DNA from 4 places in the Vibrio sp. 1288 genome. Region 3 is predicted to be linked to each of the others. Evidence: predicted binding sites of a transcription regulator. Region 3 holds the regulator's gene; each other region holds the start of a gene.
The links. The regulator CRP, encoded in region 3, controls carbon source genes, mostly activating them, when cyclic AMP is high. The targets are predictions, from matches to a motif close to TGTGANNNNNNTCACA.
Positions count from the first base shown of each region.

Region 1: a site for CRP is predicted at 3,724-3,739, ahead of gltB (glutamate synthase large subunit). Genes of this name have one in related genera too.
Region 2: a site for CRP is predicted at 2,747-2,762, ahead of recB (exodeoxyribonuclease V subunit beta). Genes of this name have one in related genera too.
Region 4: a site for CRP is predicted at 3,448-3,463, ahead of R8O11_RS03060 (glycogen/starch/alpha-glucan phosphorylase). Genes of this name have one in related genera too.

Region 1 is NZ_JAWPOX010000001.1:82,038-87,321, reverse strand. Features, by position in the region: gene gltB (glutamate synthase large subunit) at 1-3,467, opposite strand, end outside; gene R8O11_RS00370 (TIGR01212 family radical SAM protein) at 4,018-4,977, shown strand; gene R8O11_RS00365 (GGDEF domain-containing protein) at 5,013-5,284, shown strand, end outside.
Region 2 is NZ_JAWPOX010000024.1:53,563-58,846, forward strand. Features, by position in the region: gene recB (exodeoxyribonuclease V subunit beta) at 1-2,628, opposite strand, end outside; gene recC (exodeoxyribonuclease V subunit gamma) at 2,955-5,284, opposite strand, start outside.
Region 3 is NZ_JAWPOX010000043.1:14,564-19,847, reverse strand. Features, by position in the region: gene astD (succinylglutamate-semialdehyde dehydrogenase) at 1-891, shown strand, start outside; gene R8O11_RS21950 (DUF1338 domain-containing protein) at 1,140-1,931, shown strand; gene crp (cAMP-activated global transcriptional regulator CRP) at 2,068-2,700, opposite strand; gene R8O11_RS21940 (phosphoribulokinase) at 2,941-3,810, opposite strand; gene R8O11_RS21935 (YheU family protein) at 3,936-4,148, opposite strand; gene R8O11_RS21930 (hydrolase) at 4,182-5,189, opposite strand; gene R8O11_RS21925 (TIGR02444 family protein) at 5,277-5,284, opposite strand, start outside.
Region 4 is NZ_JAWPOX010000003.1:19,285-24,568, forward strand. Features, by position in the region: gene malQ (4-alpha-glucanotransferase) at 1-613, opposite strand, end outside; gene R8O11_RS03060 (glycogen/starch/alpha-glucan phosphorylase) at 731-3,184, opposite strand; gene malT (HTH-type transcriptional regulator MalT) at 3,919-5,284, shown strand, end outside.

The DNA.
Region 1 (5,284 bases), on a different contig from region 3:
CGAAGCGTCTTGTTCTGAGTCGCGATACCAACAGGACAAGTGTTCTTATGACACTTACGCATCATGATACAACCTTCAACCACTAATGCTGCGGTTGCTACGCCCCATTCTTCTGCACCAAGTAGTGTTGCCACTGCAAGGTCGCGAGGTGTCTTCATCTGACCATCTGCTTGAACCACGATACGGTTACGTAGACCGTTCTTCAGTAGCGTTTGGTGCGTTTCTGCCAAGCCAAGTTCCCAAGGAAGACCGGTATGGCGGATTGAAGACATTGGTGATGCACCTGTGCCGCCGTCGAAACCTGCGATTAGTACAACGTCCGCTTTCGCTTTCGCTACACCAGAAGCGATCGTACCTACGCCTGCTTCTGATACCAGCTTCACGTTTACACGGCCTGCGCGGTTCGCGTTCTTCAAGTCGTAGATAAGCTGAGCCAAATCTTCGATTGAGTAGATATCGTGGTGTGGTGGTGGAGAGATAAGGCCAACGCCCGGAGTCGAGTGACGCGTTGCACCGATCCAGTCATCTACTTTATCGCCTGGTAGCTGACCACCTTCACCTGGCTTCGCACCTTGAGCCATTTTGATTTGCAGCTCTTCAGCGTTAGTTAGGTAGTAAGAGGTTACGCCGAAACGACCTGAAGCCACCTGCTTGATTGCAGAGCGTTCCCAATCGCCGTTCTCTTTGCGCTCGAAACGCATTGGGTCTTCACCACCTTCACCAGAGTTCGATTTCGCGCCAAGACGGTTCATCGCAACAGCCAGTGTGGAGTGTGCTTCGTAAGAAATAGAACCGAATGACATAGCACCCGTCGCGAAGCGTTTCACGATGCTGTCAATTGGCTCGACTTCGTCGATAGAGATAGAACCGGCTGGATTCTTAATGAATTCTAGCTGGCTACGCAGAGTTACCGCGTTGTCACCTTGTTTATCTACGGCTGTCGCGTATTGCTTGAACTGATCGTAGTTCTTGTTGCGCGTAGACTCTTGCAGTAGAGAAATAGTCTCTGGGTTGAATAGGTGCTTTTCACCACGCTGTTTCCATTGGTAAACACCACCAACATCCAGCATTTGAATTGGGATTTCGCGTTGTGGGTAACCGATGCGGTGACGGATCAGCACTTCTTTGGCGATATCATCAAGGGTGAGACCTTGGATACGAGAAACCGTACCAGTGAAGTATTTGTCTACCACGGATTTGTGGATGCCCAAGGCTTCGAAGATTTGTGCGCCATGGTACGACTGTAGCGTCGAGATACCCATCTTCGAGAAGATCTTCAGAAGACCGCCATTAATCGCTTTACGGTAGTTGTTGAACAGATCGCGCGGGTTCGCTTCTGGATCCAACTTCTTCGTACGTTGAAGTTCAATGATGGTTTCAATCACTAGGTAAGGGTTAACCGCATTCGCACCGTAACCAAGTAGCGTTGCAAAGTGGTGCGTTTCACGCGCGTCACCAGTTTCAACCACGATGTCACACTTCGCACGTAGACCTTTACGGATCAAGTGGTGGTGCACTGCGCCAACAGCCAGCATTGCTGGGATCGCCGCGTGGTTTGAATTCACTGCGCGGTCAGTGAGTAGGATGATTGAATAACCATCGATAACCGCGTCTTCTGCGTATTGGCAGATACGTTTTAATGCACGCTCAAGTTTGCCTTGATCTTCACTAGCTTGGAATACGATATCCAACGTTTTCGCTTGTAGGTGCTCGTTATCGATCGCACGCAGTTTTTCAAGCTCAGAGTTGGCTAGAACAGGCGATTCCAATTCTACTTTCTGACAGTGAAGTGGTGTTTCAGTCAGAAGGTTTTGGTCTTTACCCAAGTAAGTGTTCAGCGACATAACCATACGCTCACGGATCGGGTCGATCGGTGGGTTAGTTACCTGTGCGAACAGCTGCTTGAAGTAGTTTGAAAGATGTTGAGACTGATGAGATAGAACCGCAAGAGGCCAGTCGGCACCCATTGCTGATAATGGCTCTTTCGCATCATTCGCCATTGGAACGATGATTTCGTTCACTTCTTCAGTGCTTACGCCAAACGCTTGTTGGCGGTGTAGAAGGTGTTCTGGCTTAGGTTGGCTGAACTGGTTGCTCGCATCTGGCAGCTTCTTCAAGCTCAGTAGGTTTTCTTCTACCCACTTCTCGTAAGGCTGTGCCGTTGCGATGGTGTCTTTCACTTCTTCATCAGAGATGATTCGACCTTGTTCTAGGTCTGCAACGAAGATACGACCCGGTTGTAGACGACCACGGAACTCTACGTTCTCTGGTTCAATATCCACAACACCAGATTCAGATGCCATCACTAGGAAGTTATCTTTGGTCACTGTGTAGCGAGAAGGGCGCAAACCGTTACGGTCTAGTGTCGCACCAACTTGAACACCATCAGTAAAACATACTGAAGCAGGACCATCCCATGGTTCCATGATGTTCGCGTGGTACTGATAGAACGCGCGACGTTTAGGATCCATGTTTTTGTTTTCTTGCCATGCTTCCGGGATCATCATCATCAATGCGTGTGGCAGGCTGCGACCAGAAAGAACTAGGAGCTCAAGTGCCATATCGAAGTTAGATGAATCCGAGCTGCCTTCCTGACAGATTGGAAGAAGCATGTCGATTTCAGCCTGAGTAAACAGGTCTGATTCTAGGATTGCTTCACGGGCTTTCATCCAGTTCAAGTTACCGCGAACTGTATTGATTTCACCGTTGTGGGCAATGTAACGGAAAGGCTGTGCAAGACGCCATTTCGGGAAGGTATTGGTAGAGAAACGAGAGTGTACCAGCGCCAGTGCAGTCACCATGGTCGGGTTTTGTAGATCAAGGAAGTACTGAGGTACTTGCTCGGTCGTTAACTGACCTTTGTATACCAATGTCTTGTAAGACATGGAGTTAATGTAGAAGTCGTCACCAATGTTCGAAACGCTTTCTAGGCAAACACGTACAGTATAGTTACGAAGTACGTACAGTTTGCGCTCTAGCTCTTCAGGCGTGATGCCAGGGCCGCCGGAGATAAACACGTGCTCAAATTGAGGCTCTGTGCTTAGAGGGTCGGCACCAATCATGGAGTTGTCGGTTGGTAATACGCGGTAGCCGATAACTTCAAGGTCTAGACGCTGTGCGTTGCGTTCTAGAATGTCACGGCATTGTTCGCGTTTGTATTCGTCTTTCGGGAAAAGAACGACACCAACACCATACTTTTCAAACGAAGGCAGTTTAATGCCTAGCTTAACGGCTTCTTCTAATAGGAATTCATGAGGTTTTTGTAGCAAGATACCCGCACCGTCACCGCTGCATGGGTCACAACCTTGACCACCACGGTGTTCCATGCGAGCCAGCATATCCAATGCTTGAGTCACTACTTCATGAGATTTACGGTTTTTAAGGTGAGCAACAAAACCGATACCACAAGCGTCATGCTCCAGTTCCGGAGTGTACAGACCCTGTGGATTTTGCTCTCTATCTACCATAGATACATCCTTCCAGTTCAATGTCGACGCAAAAGTACCGGGCAGCAAATACTACCTAGACTATTGATTACGTCTTGTCCTTTATATTTATTATCGCCACCGATCTAGGTTGACCGGTCTTGATTCCTTTCCGTATCTCGCAGGAAAAGTTTTGCGAGAAAAACAATCCTTGGTGGTATCCCTTTATTTATTATCACTATCTAGTGATTTATATAGGTAGGAGTGGGATAACACCGACAAATCCCGCAGTGTGCTTTGTAATAAAAGTCACAAAAATAACGGGGTTGTGTAAGTATCCTACAATTTTGTCACTTCAGAATGCAATGAAAAAGTCGGCGTTGTGACCCAATTTTTTCGTTTAATTATGCATTTTAGTTTAACATTTACGCAACATGAACGATTTTTGTCTTTAATTATGCAAGTTTATTGATTTTGACCTGCATGATGGGTGTTTGAATTGATTAATATTGTGTGTTTTTTCTTGCAGGGATGTAATTTATTTACATAGATCGTAGTGAGATTGATTACGATTTATTGTTGGTGAGAATTTATGCAGTTACATGAGTTGGTCAATACAATCGGCCAAGATCTTCAGCGTCGATACGGTGAAAAGGTTCATAAGTTAACATTGCACGGTGGATTTAGTTGCCCTAACCGCGATGGCACGATTGGGCGGGGAGGATGTACATTTTGCAATGTGGCTTCGTTTGCAGATGAAGAAGTCCAGATAAAAAGCATTCACGAACAGTTAAAAGATCGCGCAGGTGAAATTCACAGAGCGAAGAAGTATCTCGCTTATTTTCAGGCCTACACCAGTACCTATGCAGAAGTACAAGTTCTCAAAAACATGTATGAGGAAGCACTAAAGGCTGCAGACATGGTTGGTCTTTGTGTGGGGACGCGTCCTGATTGCGTCCCTGATGCGGTATTGGATTTACTGTCGGGCTATGTACAGCAAGGTTATGAAATTTGGCTAGAACTAGGTCTTCAAACCGCCAACAACGACACCCTCAAACGTATCAATCGTGGTCATGACTTTGAGTGTTATGCCGAAATCACTAAGCGTGCTCGAACACTCGGAATCAAGGTTTGTACTCACTTAATTGTGGGTTTACCCAAAGAAACCCGCGCCGAAAATATTGAAACGCTGCAAAAAGTGTTGGCCGTGGGAACGGATGGCATCAAGTTACATGGCTTGCATATTGTCGAAGGTAGCACCATGGCGAAAGCTTGGCGTGCTGGAAAGCTAGAAGCCCCTGAATTAGAAGAATATGTTGCGATCGCCAGTGAAATGATTCGTATGACACCACCAGATGTGATTTATCATCGCGTTTCATCAGCAGCCAGGAGGCCCACGTTATTATCGCCTCTGTGGTGTGAAAACCGTTGGCTAGCGATGACGGAAATTGGTCGAGATCTCAGTGCTCATGGTGCTCAAGGGAGCCTTACGGGGAATGCCTTTATCTATACTAAACCGGAATTAATAGCAGATCGCTCAATAAATAACTGATATATTTTAACCAGTGTTCTTTGAAGGTTTAAACGATGGATCAGTTACTCAATTGGCTTTGGGGTGGTCAAGGCGGTTATGGCTATGTCGTCTTGTTGTTAATCGCAGGCGTGTGCGCGTTAGCACTGATCTATTTGCACTTTCAGACATCACTTAAGCAACTAGTAACGGATTCTCCCTATCCAGTCATAGTGGTGGACACTAGCCATGCTCAGCTCTTGCTATCTAACCAGGCTGCGATGCAGTTGTTAGGCATTCGCTCTTTGGGAACGGGGTATTTGTATCCTGCTTTATTCGATATTCATGA
Region 2 (5,284 bases), on a different contig from region 3:
ATCGTAAATGCCACCTTCTTGACCATTCTGAATCAAATAGCCAATCGCACTGCGGTGTACGCCAGTTGGCTCTTTGGTCGAACGGCCATTGCGCAAAGGTGAGGCACCGATAAAACACGCATACACAGCTCGCGTTAGTGCCACGTATATCAAGCGTAAGTCTTCCGCCAAACGCTCTTTATCCGCTTGCTTCATGGACGCATCGTTGCCAGTGATATCCAGTACCGTGCGGTCATTAGCTGCATCGTAATATTTGGCTTCACTGGCTTCTCGATAGCTAAACACAAACGGCAGAAACACGAGGTCATACTCCAAGCCTTTTGATTTGTGAATAGTCACGATCTGCACTAAGTTACGTTCCGATTCTAAACGTTGGATTTGGTCATCACTGCCACCCAAACCGTTTTCCGCATCACTGATAGACTGAGCGAGCCAACGCAGCAGACCGTGATCGCTATCCAGTTCATTACTGGCTTGTTGGAGCAGTTCACCGATGTGCATTAAATCGGTAAGTACTCGCTCACCATTCTCACCCTGTGAACTCGAACCTTCTTCTAGTAATCGCTCGACAATATGACGTTTGCTGATCACCGCGCGCAACATCGGCAGCACACCACGTTGAACCCAAAGTTTGCGATATTCTTTGAATTCGTTTACGGCGTTTTCCCACACAATTTCATCGTTATTAAGTGCATCCAAACTTGCTGCGTCGAGGGCAAACAGCTCAGAGGCAAGACTTGCACGCAGTGCACGGTCATTTTCTGGAGTCAGCACCGCTTGCAGCAAACGCTGTAAATCCTGCGCCACTGAACTGGTAAACACACTGTCTCGGTTAGACAGGTACACGCTGGCAATGCCTTGTTCAGCCAACGCTTGTTTGATCATTCGACCTTCGCTACCTGTTCGAACCAATACCGCGATATCGCCCGCTTGAACCGCTTTCTGTTTTTCGCCATTCACCAGACACGCTTGCCCCTGTTGAGCCTGCGTCAAAATAGTTTGGATTTGGCTTGCGGTCGCCTCTGACATTCGAGTCAAATACTCGCCTTTTGGGAGCGGTTTATCGTCCGCTTCTTGCAACCAATAAGTCAGCGCTGGTTGCTTTTGGCCACCCATAGTCCAAATGCGTTTTTCAGCGTTCGGGCTGTAGTTGACGGGTAAAAACGGAATGTCCGAATCATAGATAAATGGACTATCAGGCAAAGCAAATACTTGGTTTACCGCCTGCACCATATCTGCGCTAGAACGCCAGTTGGTTCCTAACGTGTAGTGGGCACTTACTTGGTTACGCGCTTTGATATAGGTGAAAATGTCTGCGCCACGAAAGCCATAAATCGCCTGCTTGGGGTCACCGATCATAAACAAACCACATTCCGGGTTGTTCAGATAAATACGGCTGAAAATACTGTATTGAAGCGGGTCGGTATCTTGGAACTCGTCAATCATTGCGACAGGGTACAAAGTACGAATACGCGCCGCTAAAAGCTCGCTTTCGTCCGTATCGATAGAAGCAGAAAGTTGCGTCAGCAAATCATCGAAAGAGAGCCACTGTTTTTGATTTTTCGCGTTGGCCAGCATCACACGACAATGTTCAATCGCATGAGCAAGCAGTGGCGCTTTTAAGCTGATTGGATTGGCAAGAAATGTTTCAATGGCTTCAAATACCGCATGCTGCGGCGCACTGCCTTTCGGTGTTTTTTCCAACAAGACGTTTTGCGCGAATTTCTCCAGCTTGTCTGGATAATCGTAACCTGTAGTTTCCGTTGCCGCCCAAGCGTTTACCGCCTCCAACCACGTCGGCAGAGACTTTTTGGTATAGCTACGTTTGTTAATATCTGAATCTGAAATCAGCGTGAAGAAGTCATCTTGGCTTTCTCGCCACTGTGCTTTTAATTCATCAATTTTTTTCAGATTTTCAGTATGAAGATCAGCCAAACTGCCTTTCATTGCCGGAACAGAAAGGCTTAACGGCGCACCAGTTAAGTAATTGCTGATGTCAGACAACAACGCAGATGGAGAGCCCCATAGCTGGCGAATTTCTCCAGCCAAAGTAAATGGCAACGGGTAGAAATTGCGGCGCCAGTAATCGGCTACAACTTGCGCTTTTAGGTGACTTTCATCGGTCACAAACTCGTTATTAAATCGGCTGCCAGATTCAAACGCATTTTGCGTTAGCATACGTTGGCAAAAACCGTGAATGGTGTAGACTGCCGCCTCGTCCATCTGACGCTCTGCCTGCAATAAAATTTCTGCGGCTTGCTTGTGATCGTCAAACTCATTAAGCAAAGGTTGGATCACCGGATCGGAACTCTGTCCACGCGCAAACGCGATTCGCGCATCATGGATTCTTGCCCTGATACGATCGCGTAATTCCGCAGTTGCCGCTTCGGTAAAGGTTACGACCAGAATTTGGTCGACCGTAAGCGGTACGCGATGTCGAGTTTCCGCGCTGCCGTGACCAAGCAAAAGGCGCAGATATAAACCTGCAATAGTGAAGGTTTTACCTGTACCTGCTGATGCCTCGATTAACCTCGCACCATGCAGAGGAAACGTCATCGGTTCTAGTGGCGTTGGTTGAGGTTGCTCTGTGCGGTCTAATGTATGTAGAGGACACTCTGCACCTGACATTTGATCCATAACGCTGAATCTCTCCGGATTATTTACTAGGACGTATCACCTAATAAATGTGATCTATAGTTAAAAATTCTATTAATATGTTTAACAAGTTGGATAATTTAGAGCTTTGTGAGATCTTTCTCACGGTTATCCATAAGACGTACCGTTAGTATGCGCCCCACGAGATAAGCCAAACCTTTTGGCGGCACAACTCAAGTGAATTAAACAAAAGTATCATGGTCCCTCTGACCTTGTGGCCGTACAGCGAACGCCCTACAAAAAATAATGATTTTCTGGCGGCCACCCTACTCTTCCTTCTCTTTATCCAACTGTCTTTATTACGCTTTTACGTCATCAGCGTCTTGAACCGCTAAGCGCGCACCTTGCAAAACTAATGCTGTCAGCAAACGAACTTCTGAGGCCAACTCATCATTCCAAGCAGGCCAAATTCGAGAGATGTACGCATTATTGCCTTCGCCCGGGCTCATGAAGCCATCATTGAATGCGTCAGCCATTTTCTTCAAAGATTTCTCTTCGTCATCTACCCACTGACCGCGACTAAAGCCCGCTTCAACACAAGCCAACGCCGTTTTCGGGAAATAAGGCAAAGGCTTAGTCATGCCTTCGAAGAGTAAGCGAACTAATTCAGTCAGTAGCTGTTTGGCATACTGAGCATCGGCAATTTCTGGGTAGATCAAATGCAGCGCGCCTTCTTTACGATCGTAACCAATGATGTGGGTTTTCTTAGCATGACCCGACGCCGACATGGCAAGGTGATCGATCCACGCAGCAAGGTAATCCTGCGAGCGAATCTTACCGCTTCGATAGCGAATCAAACCGGATTGGTAGCATTGAGTTAGCCAACCTGTTAGGCGAACGTTTTTCTCTTCGCCTTCATTTCGCTCAAACAAGGAATCAAACGTCAGGTCGATTTCCAAATCGTCTTGAGGCGCACCAGATAAAAACGCCAGTTTATCCACCAGCTCTTCCGCCTGAACTCGGTTGGTTTCAAACTCGATATCACCAAACGCCCCCACCGGCAGTTTGCCTTGCGCGCGCTGTTGACTCATAAAGTGTTTAAGCACCTCTGTTTTTTTCTCTGGCTGCATCAATGTCGTTTCAAGCAAGGTTTCTAACAGCTCATCACGCATTTGATAGCTTTCCAAACCACCTAAAACAAAGGGTTCGTCGTCTTCCATCACCGGTAGCGGCGGTTCAAAGATTACTTTTAAACGACGATTGAAAAAATACTGCACAGGTAAGCGCCAGAAACGTTGCAACTCTACTAAGTCGAGCTCAAGTGGGAACGTCGCTCCTAACAGATAGTCGTCTAATGCCCGATTAAAATCACGACGAACATAGCCTTGCGATTGACTACTTTGAGTCAATGCCGCCGGAATCCACTCTTTCGCGTAGCTGGCGTGCATGCCTTGGAACGCACTTGGGCTAAACGGCACCATGGCGTGGGTATTCACCAACGCATTTAATAAGTTGTCGCCAGACTCATCAACGGGCAACGCTTCATCACCACTTAAACAATAGTTTTGGTGGCAGTATTCCATCAGCTCAGAAACCAGAACCGAAGGCACTCGCTCGGTATTGTCTTGGATTGAACGGCCAACATAACTGATGTATAGCGTTTGCTGTGCCGATAGCATTGCTTCGAGGAATAGGTAACGGTCATCATCTCGGCGCGAACGGTCGCCCGGTTTGGTTCTTCCGGTCATCAAGTCAAAGCCTTCTGGCGGCATGGAACGCGGATACACGCCGTCATTCATCCCCAACAGACAAACGGTTCTAAACGGAATAGAGCGCATCGGCATCAGGGTACAAAAGTTCACTTGACCAGCCAGGAAGCGCTGGCTGACTCTTGTGCCAGATAATTTGTTTTGAAGGTATTGGCTGATGATCGACGGCGATAACGCATCATCAAATGCGGCATCAGCTAATTGCTCTTTGAGTTGGCTGAGCGTATCGCGAATGGATTTGAGCGCCATTTCGCCTTCTAACTCAACCGAGAAGAAGTCATCCAGCAGTGAAACCAAAGTCTCTCGCCAACCATCGATAGTTTGAACATGAGAAAGTTTGCTTCGATAAGTGCTAATTTGTTGGATAAAGTGTGCCAACTTGCCCGCCAGCTCTGCGCCCATGCCTTGCACTTCGTTGTACGGAGACAAACTGCCTTGCTCGGTTTCAAACAAGCCTGCGGATTCTGGCATCGCGTAGCCAAGCAACATGCGTTGAATACCAAATTGCCATGTGTTTTGACGGGTTTCCGGCAGTTCAAATTCGCGTCCGGTATTGGCGTCCAACCCCCAGCGAATTCCCGATTCCTCAACCCATTGTTTAGCCTGTAAGAAATCACCTTCGCTGAGTTCAAAACGCTTTAATATCGCCGGAGTTTCCAGAAGTTCGAGTAGTTCTGATGCCAAACAGCGCGTATTGGGTAAGTTCACCAACTGCATAAATGCGGCCAGAATTGGGCTCTCTTGATCGGCGGTTCGGTCAGAAATCGAATATGGAATAAAACGCTCACCCGGCGCGTTACCAAAGACCGCCTGAATCGCAGGGCTGTAAGCGTTGATGTCCGCGACCATCACGATAATATCGCGCGGTTTTAACGTTGGGTCAGCATCGAACATCGCCAACAGTTGATCATGCAGCACTT
Region 3 (5,284 bases):
CCGAAAGGCGTGATTAACCTTGTTCAAGGCGCGAAAGAAACTGGTATCGCCCTAGCTGACGCAAAAGGCATTGATGGCGTACTGTTTACGGGTAGCGCGAATACGGGGCATGTATTACACCGTCAATTTGCGGGTCAACCAGGCAAGATGCTCGCACTAGAAATGGGTGGTAATAACCCGATGGTGATCTCTGATAAATATGGTGATTTGGATGCCACGGTTTACACCATCATCCAGTCAGCGTTTATCAGTGCTGGGCAGCGTTGTACGTGTGCTCGTCGTTTGTATGTGCCATTGGGTGAAAAAGGCGATGCGCTTATCACCAAACTCGTTGAAGCGACACGCAATATTCGCGTAGACCAACCATTTGCAGAACCTGCGCCATTTATGGGACCGCAAATTTCGGTCGCGGCAGCCAAGTTTATTCTTGATGCACAAGCTAATCTACAGTCTCTTGGCGGTGAAAGCTTGATTGAAGCGAAAGCAGGAGAGGCGGCGTTTGTTTCTCCTGGTATCATTGATGTAACGAACATTGCTGAGTTACCAGATGAAGAATACTTCGGCCCACTTCTGCAAGTGGTGCGCTACGAAGGATTAGACAAAGCCGTGGCGCTAGCAAACGATACGCGCTTTGGCTTATCTGCTGGTTTGGTTTCAACCGACGACCAAGAATGGGAATACTTCGTTGACCACATTCGTGCAGGAATCGTGAACCGTAACCGCCAGCTTACTGGTGCAAGCGGTGATGCGCCATTTGGTGGTCCGGGGGCGTCGGGTAACTTGCGCCCAAGCGCTTACTACGCAGCAGATTACTGTGCGTACCCAATGGCATCAATGGAAGGTCAAGAAACTGTCTTGCCTGCAACATTGAGTCCAGGTGTAGTGCTATAAGTTTTAATAATAGAGTCGCAACTATGCATTGCGGCTCACCTTGCCGGCGCATCATTTAGGTATGGGTTGTAGTGATCGTTGGCAGAACACGAAAAGTGAGCAAAGACTCGGAAAAGCGTGTTGACTGACTGGCATTTACCGTCACAGGTTGATGGTTGCTCGTTCATTATTCTGGACAACTTTTGTTGTGAACGAGCAGCCAACTTCCGCTTACCTTTAAACTCTACATCTCGTAACAAGGAGTCGTTATGACGCCCGATGTGTTATTTGAATCGCTATGGCAAGATTACATTCAACGTCTTTGCCCTTCGGCGGCTAAAGTGCATCAGCTGCTTCAAGAAGATGAGCCTCTGATTAATGATCATATAGCTTTACGTACCTTCAATATCGCGCCTCTTGGTATTGAAACTCTAGCTAAGCCATTTGTAGCTATTGGTTACAAGGCGTGTGGTGATTACGTTTTCGAAAGCAAAAAGCTGGTTGCTAAGCACTATGAGCACCCAGATCCGAAGCAACCTAAAGTATTTATTAGTGAGCTAAAAGTTGAAGAGTGCTCGCCTGAGCTACAAGAGATTGTGAAAAATTTGGTGGCACAAGTCGATGCTGACAAGCTGAACGATAGCGCATTCTTACATGGTGGACGCTTGTGGGATTTAAGCTTTGCTGATTACCAAACGTTGGCTAAAGAAAGTGAGTACGCATCTTGGCTTGCGGCGCATGGTTACGGAGCAAACCACTTCACGGTGAGCGTTAACCAACTCAATGAATATGAAGAAGTGAAGCAGGTAAACGATCATCTGCGTACCGCTGGGTTTACCATTAATGAAAATGGTGGTGAAGTGAAGGGCACTCCTGAGGTGTTGCTAGAGCAGTCATCGACCATGGCAGATAAAGTAGCGGTTCGTTTTAGCGAAGGCACTGAAATTATCCCTGGCGGGTTTTATGAATTTGCTAAGCGCTATCCGATGGAAAATGGTGATTTGTACCCAGGTTTCGTGGCCGCTTCAGCTGACAAAATCTTTGAAAGTACGAATGGCTAAGTTTTAGGGTTAACCTGTTAAGCTTACTCATTAGTGTTCGCTGCACCCTATCTTATTTGGTCATGAGTAAATAAAAAGCCACCAATGTTGCCATTGGTGGCTTTTATAATTTTGTTCGTGTCACTCTAGTTTGAGATTAACGAGTACCGTAAACCACGATGGTTTTACCGTGAGCAGAGATTAGGTTCTGCTCTTCTAGCATCTTCAAAATACGACCTACTGTCTCACGAGAACAGCCAACAATTTGACCGATTTCTTGACGAGTGATCTTGATTTGCATGCCGTCTGGGTGAGTCATTGCGTCTGGTTGTTTTGCAAGGTTCAGAAGCGTCTGAGCGATACGACCAGTTACGTCTAGGAACGCCAGGTCACCCACTTTTTGGCTAGTTACTTGAAGACGACGAGCCATCTGCGCAGAAAGACGCATTAGGATGTCTGGGTTTACTTGGATAAGCTGACGGAACTTCTTGAAAGAAATTTCAGCAACTTCACAAGGAGATTTAGCACGAACCCAAGCTGTGCGCTCTTGGTCTTCCTCGAATAGACCAAGTTCACCAATAAAGTCTCCTTGGTTTAGGTAAGAAAGGATCATCTCCTTACCTTCTTCGTCTTTGATAAGAACCGCAACAGAACCTTTAACGATGTAGTACAAAGTTTCTGCCTTTTCGCCCGCGTGAATTAGCGTGCTCTTTGAAGGGTACTTATGAATATGACAGTGTGAAAGAAACCACTCTAATGTTGGGTCGGTTTGAGGTTTACCTAGAACCATAATATCTCACTTCCTCTGCAGGGTACGCTTGCGCTATCCATATTTTAGCTAAGCCTGAATTAGGCCTACTAGAATAAGAGCACTTTTTATATGCTGCAAGCTCTCTTGTGTTTCGGTAAGAAATAGTATCCTTTTTCGAAAACGATTTCTTGATTTTAATCGTGCCATGATTGAGATTTTGTAAGCAAAACTGTGCACATGATCACGGTATGAAAAGTAAACATCTTCGCAGGCAGGTTTTTAGCCAATTTTCCCTGTTTCGATGAGCTGTTGTAGGATAGGCCGAACTATGAGCTCCATTGCAAAGCTCATCTTACCGCCGGGTACGACAATCGTGTTGTGGCGTGACATGAATGAGCCATCAATCATGGCCAGCAGATATGGGAAGTCGACATTCTTGATACCGCGTAGGCGAATCACCACAAAACTCTCATCCAAACTAGGGATGCCTTTTGCATTAAGTGGGTTGGAAGTATCAACGGTCGGTACGCGCTGGAAGTTGATGTGAGTACGAGAAAACTGCGGAGTGATATAGTTGAGGTAATCGTCCATGGATCGCACGATTGAGTCCATTACCGCTTCACGCGAATGGCCGCGATCGCGAGTGTCACGTACGAATTTTTGTATCCACTCTAAGTTCACAATCGGCACCATGCCAATTAAGAAATCCACATGTTGAGCAACATTAACATCGCCATCGACCACGCCACCATGTAACCCTTCATAAAACAGCACGTCGCTGTTTTCGGGTAAGTCTTGCCACGGTGTAAACGTGCCTGGCATTTGATTGTAGGGAACCGCTTCGTCAAACGTGTGCAGATAACGGCGCACGCTGCCAGTGCCGTCATGCCCGAACTTACGGAAAAACTCTTCTAATCCCGGGAAGTCATTAGCTTGTGGGCCAAAGTAGCTAATGTGTCGACCTTGCTCGCGGGCTTTGCGAATTTCGATGTCCATTTCTGGGCGAGTAAAGCGATGGAAGCTATCGCCTTCAACCCATGCGGGTTTAACGTTCATCATATTGAACATTTTACGGAAGGCTTCAGATGTAGTGGTCGTGCCGGCACCGGACGAACCAGTAACCGCAATAATTGGGTGTTTAGCTGACATGACAAACCTTGTCGAAAATTACTTACCTGTAATGTGCAGTAGAGTTACTACTGCACGGTCGATATCCCACTATAGCACGTAACAATACCTTGTCATCGAGTGGGATACGGTAAAATGTGAAGGGTCTAAAATTTTGTTTTATGTTGAATATCGACGGTTTCGTGTAGCTCAGAGAACACGATAACCGCTTCACCTTTTTCCAATTGAGCTTTAACTTGATCAATTTTGTCTTGCAAAGAAACCTCGACGGTTCCGTAATCCGTTCCTTCGCGTAAGACGAATTCACGAATTAAGTTTTCCAATGTTTCCGGCGCAATGTCTTGCCATGGAATGATCATAAATACCTCTAACTTTTATGATGAGCGGCTAGTTTACTGCGTTCGTTGCTTGGATACAGCAGAAAGGTAATCTGCGGCGATACTTTCGTAATACGCAGGCAGCGCTTCCTCCAACCAAAACTTAGGTTTTAACGCCGTTCCTGTCAGGAAGCCAACATGGCCACCGTGCTCAAAGAGACGGTAATCAATGTTATCTGGCAGAACAAATTTCGGGATCACATCGTCGGTCATGAATGGATCGTCTTTGGCGTGAATGATCAGTGTCGGTAGCGTGATTTGCTGTAGTTTACTTAAGCCAGAGCATTGGTCGTAATAATCTTGTGCGTCTTTAAAGCCGTGCAGTGGTGCCGTGATCAAATCATCGAATTCATACAATCGTGTGACACGTTTTATTGAGTTGTAGGACAGCGCAAGCTCGCCGTGCAATAGATGATGCTTTTGTAACGCGTTACGTTTCAGTGAAGAAAGCAGATAACGGCGATACACTTTCGAAAAGCCTTGTTCAATACGGTTCGCACACGCCGCTAGGTCTAAAGGCGCAGAGATAATAGTCGCTGCATTCAAAATAGGGTGGTCTTTATATTGGGCTAAATAATTCGCCAACATGTTACCGCCAAGAGAAATACCAACTGCAACTTTGGGATTATCAGGAAAACGTTGTTCAAGGTGCTCTAGGAAGTAACGAGCATCCGTCACTTCACCCGAATGGTAAGCTCGTGCTTTTTTGTTTGGTTTACCGCTGCAGCCACGAAAATGCATCATCACCGACAGCCATCCAGATTGAGCAAATGCATTCATTAACCCATTGGCATAAGGGCTATAGAAGCACCCCTCTAACCCATGAAATAAAACAAAAATCGGCTTTTTTTGTGCAGGCTCTTGGGTTGGGTCCTCGCTCCACGCGAGATCGAGAAAGTCGCCATCGGATGTATCGAGGGTTTGCCAAATCGGCGTAAACAACGCTTTTTTGCGAATAAAACGCGGCAAAAGCGTTTGGAGATGCGGGTTTTTGATCCCGGCGGCTGCGAAAAATTGTGTCATACCTAACTGCTCTTATGCGGTCCTTCGGTGTCCGTTGAAGAACTTATTAATATAATCCTTTATAAAGATTATAGGTATTCTACAGATTTATGGGC
Region 4 (5,284 bases), on a different contig from region 3:
AGGCAATATCACTCACCAGTTGTTTTAGGTCACCAAAATCACCGATGCCCCAGTTATGCTGAGTACGCAGTGTGTAAAGCTGGATACTAGGACCCCATAGCTTTTTGTGTTGGTTTAGATCGTCTTGTTTGAAACACGCTTTCGGCGTAATGATCAATGACATCTCGTAAGGTGTTTTACGACGCTTACGACTGATGATCAGTTTGTGATAACCCCAAGCCAAGTTCTTTGGCAATGCAAACACTAGAGGGCCACCCTCAGCACGCTCATCACGAACGATTTGGGACTGAAGATAGCCTTCAAGTACCTCTCCTTGTTCTGTTTCTAAACGCCAGCTGAATTCACTCTCACGAGCACTCGTACCTAGGTTTAGTTCCACTTCGACTGGTTCGCCGTCGCGTAAAACAAGAACAGGGGCTAGTACGTCTTTTTTATGTTTCTTTTCAGCAGAAGCCAGTAGTTTTTCATCACTGCTAGTATCGTAGCCAAGCGAAGCGAGCAAGCGGCGTAGCGTCTCCTCAGACACTTTAGCCTCATCTCCCCAAGCACTGACATAGCTATCAGCCAATCTCGCCATTTCCGCGACTTTCTTTAATGCTGTTTGTTCTTTCATCGCTTTCTCCGAAGGTAATACCAACACCTTCCATGTAGGGTTTTATTGTTATCAATAACTTCTTTTGGAAAATGACCAAAGGTAGCGCTTGGCTACCTTGGTCTTAACTAGGTTCTATTAGCGTTTCACCGCTTCAAGTTTCCAGATATTGTTCACGTAGTCGCGGATTGAGCGGTCTGACGTGAACTTGCCAACAAGGGCGGTATTAAGAATGGCCTTCTTCGCCCAGCCAGCTTGATCTTTATATTGTTCGCTCATGTCTTCGTGTGCTTTCACGTAAGAGGCGAAATCCGCGAGACATAAGTATGGGTCACCACCGTCTAGTAGGCTGTCGTATGTGGCACGCAGTAAGCCTGGTTGGCCTGGTGTGAACTCTTCACCCAATAGCAAGTCCATTGACGCTTTGAGTAAGTGATCCGCATTGTAGTAATCAAATGGGTTGTAACCTTGAGCTTTCAGCGCTTTCACACCTTCAACATCTAGACCGAAGATGTAGATGTTCTCATCGCCTACTTCCTCACGAATCTCAACGTTTGCACCATCCATTGTACCGATAGTTAGCGCACCGTTTAGCGCCATCTTCATGTTACCTGTACCTGATGCTTCTTTACCCGCTAGCGAGATTTGTTGAGAAACGTCAGCCGCAGGGATAATGATTTCAGCCATGCTCACGCGGTAGTCAGGGATGAATACCACTTTCAGCTTGTTACCGATGCGAGGGTCGTTGTTCACCTTGTCTGCAATCTTGTTGATTGCGAAGATGATTTCTTTCGCTAGGTGGTAACCCGGTGCTGCTTTCGCAGCGAAGAACACAACGCGAGGCACACATTCGAAGCCTGGTTCGTTAATAATGCGATGGTACAGAGACAGTACGTGTAGCAAGTCTAGATGCTGACGTTTGTACTCGTGCAGACGCTTGATTTGAACATCGAAGATTGCATTAGTATCGAGCTCGATACCCATGTTCTCTTTCACCCAAGTTGCTAGGCGTTCTTTGTTCTCTTTCTTCACTGCCATGAATTCTTTTTGGAATGTCGCGTCAGTAGCGTACTTCGCAATACCTTCAAGTTGCTCTAGTTTCGCTGGCCATTCTGGGCCGACTTTCTCAGTGATAAGCTGAGACAGACCTGGGTTACAGAACTTCAACCAGCGACGTGGCGTAATACCGTTCGTTACGTTGTGTAGACGTGTCGGGTACATTTCGTGGAACTCTGGGAATAGGTCTTTCTTAACCAATTCAGAGTGAAGTGCTGCTACACCGTTTACTGCGTAAGAGCCGATTACACATAGGTTTGCCATGCGAACCATGCGGTGGAAACCTTCTTCGATGATAGAAAGCTTCTGTTGCTTCGCGACATCACCCGGCCACATTGCACGTACGTCTTGTAGGAAGCGGTGGTTGATCTCGTAAATGATCTCCATGTGACGTGGTAGCAGGTGCTGGATTAGCGACTCTGGCCATGTCTCTAGTGCTTCTGGAAGTAGCGTGTGGTTGGTGTACGCAAATGTCTTAGAGCTGATTTCCCAAGCCGCTTCCCAAGTTAAACCTTTTTCATCCATCAGGATGCGCATTAGTTCAGGAATCGCAATCGTTGGGTGTGTATCGTTAAGCTGGATAGTCTCTTGCTTAGGTAGATCCGCTAGCGAGTAGCCCGCAGCTTCGTGGCGACGTAGGATGTCACGTACAGACGCTGCTGAGTGGAAGTACTGCTGCATTAGACGCAGTGTTTTACCTTTCTCGTGGTTGTCGTTCGGGTAAAGCACTTTAGTGATGTTACCTGCGTCGATCAGTGCGTGCTGAGCTTCGAAGTAATCACCATTGTTAAAGCTTGCTAGTGAGAATGGTGCAATCGCCTGACATTCCCAAAGACGTAGCGGGTAAACCGTGTCTGATTCGTAACCCACAATTGGAAGATCCCAAGGCATTGCTCTTACTGTCATGCCTGGTACCCATTTGCGAACTTCTTTACCGTTCTCGTTAATCACTTCAACGTGACCGTAGAAACCGATCTCTTGCGCAAGTTCTGGACGCGCAATTTCCCAAGGGTAGCCTTCTACACCGCGCCAAGCGTCAGGTGCTTCTTGCTGGCGACCATCTTTGAATGACTGTTTAAATAGACCGTATTCGTAATGTAAACCATAGCCGACAGTTGGGAATTCTTGTGCCGCACATGAATCCATGAAACACGCAGCCAGACGACCAAGGCCACCGTTACCCAATGATGGGTCGCGCTCTTCTTCTAGCAGATCAGTTAGGTTGTAACCCAGTTCAGCCATTGCTTCTGTTACTTGTCCATACAGACCCATGCTGATTAGGTTGTTACCCGTCAAACGACCGATAAGGAATTCTAGCGAAAGGTAGTTAACGCTCTTCGCACTTTTAATGCGTGGATCTTCTTCTGTCGCAAGCAAATCTAGAGTAGTAAATTCAGCCAGAGCATGCCCCATTGCTAGGTACCATGCGCGGCTGTCTGCGTTTTCAATCGTATGAGCGTAAGTTACAGATAAGTGTTTCTTTACGCTTTCTTGGAACGACTTCTTGTCAAATTGTTTTTGTTGAGTAGGTTTCATTACGAAATTCTCACGTCTTTTGGTAATTCATCTGCCATACATCGTGCATTTACCTCTGTGAATAAACATCCTCCTAATTCTCATCCTTTGAAGGAGGAGGGCTGAGGGCGTAGAGGGGGTACCATTGCTAGGTTAGTGATCCAAATCTCAACAAAGTGAACTTTGCACCAGTTCTTAGTGATTTTGATCACAATGGAATGTGAGAAAGGTTAAAACCCGTTCATGACGCTTTTTATAGTCCACTCATCTGATGATGTGAAAATTGTAATATCGGTCACATTAACTCGGTCAGCGTAGAAGAACTTTTCGTAATCTATGTGCAACGCGATCTTAACGCTAACGAAACAAACGACATTTAAGTGACGACAATCACAAATAAAGGGCGTAGTTGATGGTAAATCCATCAACCCTTGAGAATTAGGAAGTGGATCAAAGTAACGAACATTTCTGATGTCGTAACATCCCTCTCAGCTCACAGGATTGTACGCTTTTTATACAAGCTAGAATTAGGCGATGTGAGTTATTTCTAGTTTTCGCTAGCTTTTATATCTAAGTGACCGTATGGAATGGTTTTTCAGACGGACGCAAGCCCCAATAGTAGCGACATTATCCGGTATTCAAACAGTGTTTTTGATGCTGATGACATCATTCAGTAAGACGGCTTTCAAGGGGGCTTTACTAGAATGATCACGTTGCTGTCATTTGGGTATACATAAATAAGGACATAACTACTAATGTGGATTCCATCTAAGCTTACTCGACCAGGACGCCTGCACAATGCCATCGTGCGCCCACGAGTGTTGGACTTACTACAGCAAGCGCCTTACTACAAATTGGTTTTATTCCGATCCCCAGCAGGTTACGGAAAAACAACAATGGCAGCGCAGTGGCTATCCGATAAGCCAAACGTCGGTTGGTACAGCATTGATGACAGCGATAACGACGGCTTTCGCTTTGTAAACTATCTGCTTCAAGCATTAAACAAAGCCACCAACTTCAGTTGCGCTAACGCACAAAAACTGGCGGAAAAACGTCAGATCTCGTCTTTACGCTCCCTATTTAGCGAAGTATTCGCTGAAATGGCTGACTTTCATCAAGAATGCTACGTGGTGCTTGATGACTACCATTTAATCACGAATGATGAAATCCATGAATCCATGCGTTTCTTCTTAAAGCACATGCCAGACAACCTCACCGTTGTGGTAACCAGTCGTGCAGCGCCGCCTCTGGGCACTGCAAACTTACGTGTTCGTGATTTAATGATCGAAATCGGCAACGAGATGTTGGCGTTTGATACCGAAGAAACCACTCGCTTCTTTAACCAGCGTATCGCCGATGGTATTGATGAAGACATGGCGAACAGCCTAAGAACCTATGTTGAAGGTTGGCCATCGGCGATGCAGTTGATCGCATTACAAGCCCAACATCAAAACCGCACATTGGCACAAACTGTAGAGTCGGTATCGCAGTTCAATCACGCGCACTTGTGGGATTACTTGGTCGAAGAAGTGTTTGACCTACTCGATCACGAAACTCGTCACTTTTTAATGCAAGTATCCGTGCTTGACCACTTCAATGATGAGCTAGTGTTTGCCCTTACCCAACGCGAAGATGCACTGGGAATGATTGAATCGCTTAACCGTTACGGCTTATTCATTTACCCACTCGAAGGGGAACAGAACTGGTTCCGATTCCATAACTTATTTGGCGAGTTTTTGTCTCATGAGCGCCAAGCTCGTATTCCTCAGCAAGAAAAAGATCTCCACCGCAATGCTGCTATCGCTTGGTTACAACAAAAAGCACCACACCAAGCGATTCATCATGCACAAAAATCGAATGATAAGGACTTAGTGGTAGAGATCCTAAACGAATTCGGCTGGAAGATGTTTAACCAAGGCGAACTCAGCACACTGGAAAGCTCAATTAACAAGTTGGACGATGATCTGTTGTTCAGCCACCCAAAACTTACGATGCTCCGAGCATGGTTGGCTCAAAGTCAGCATCGTTATAACCAAGTGGGCCACCTGCTTGAAGAAGCGGAAGAGGAACACAAAAAGCGTAACATTGCGTTAGATATTCATTATCAAGGTCAAGCAAACG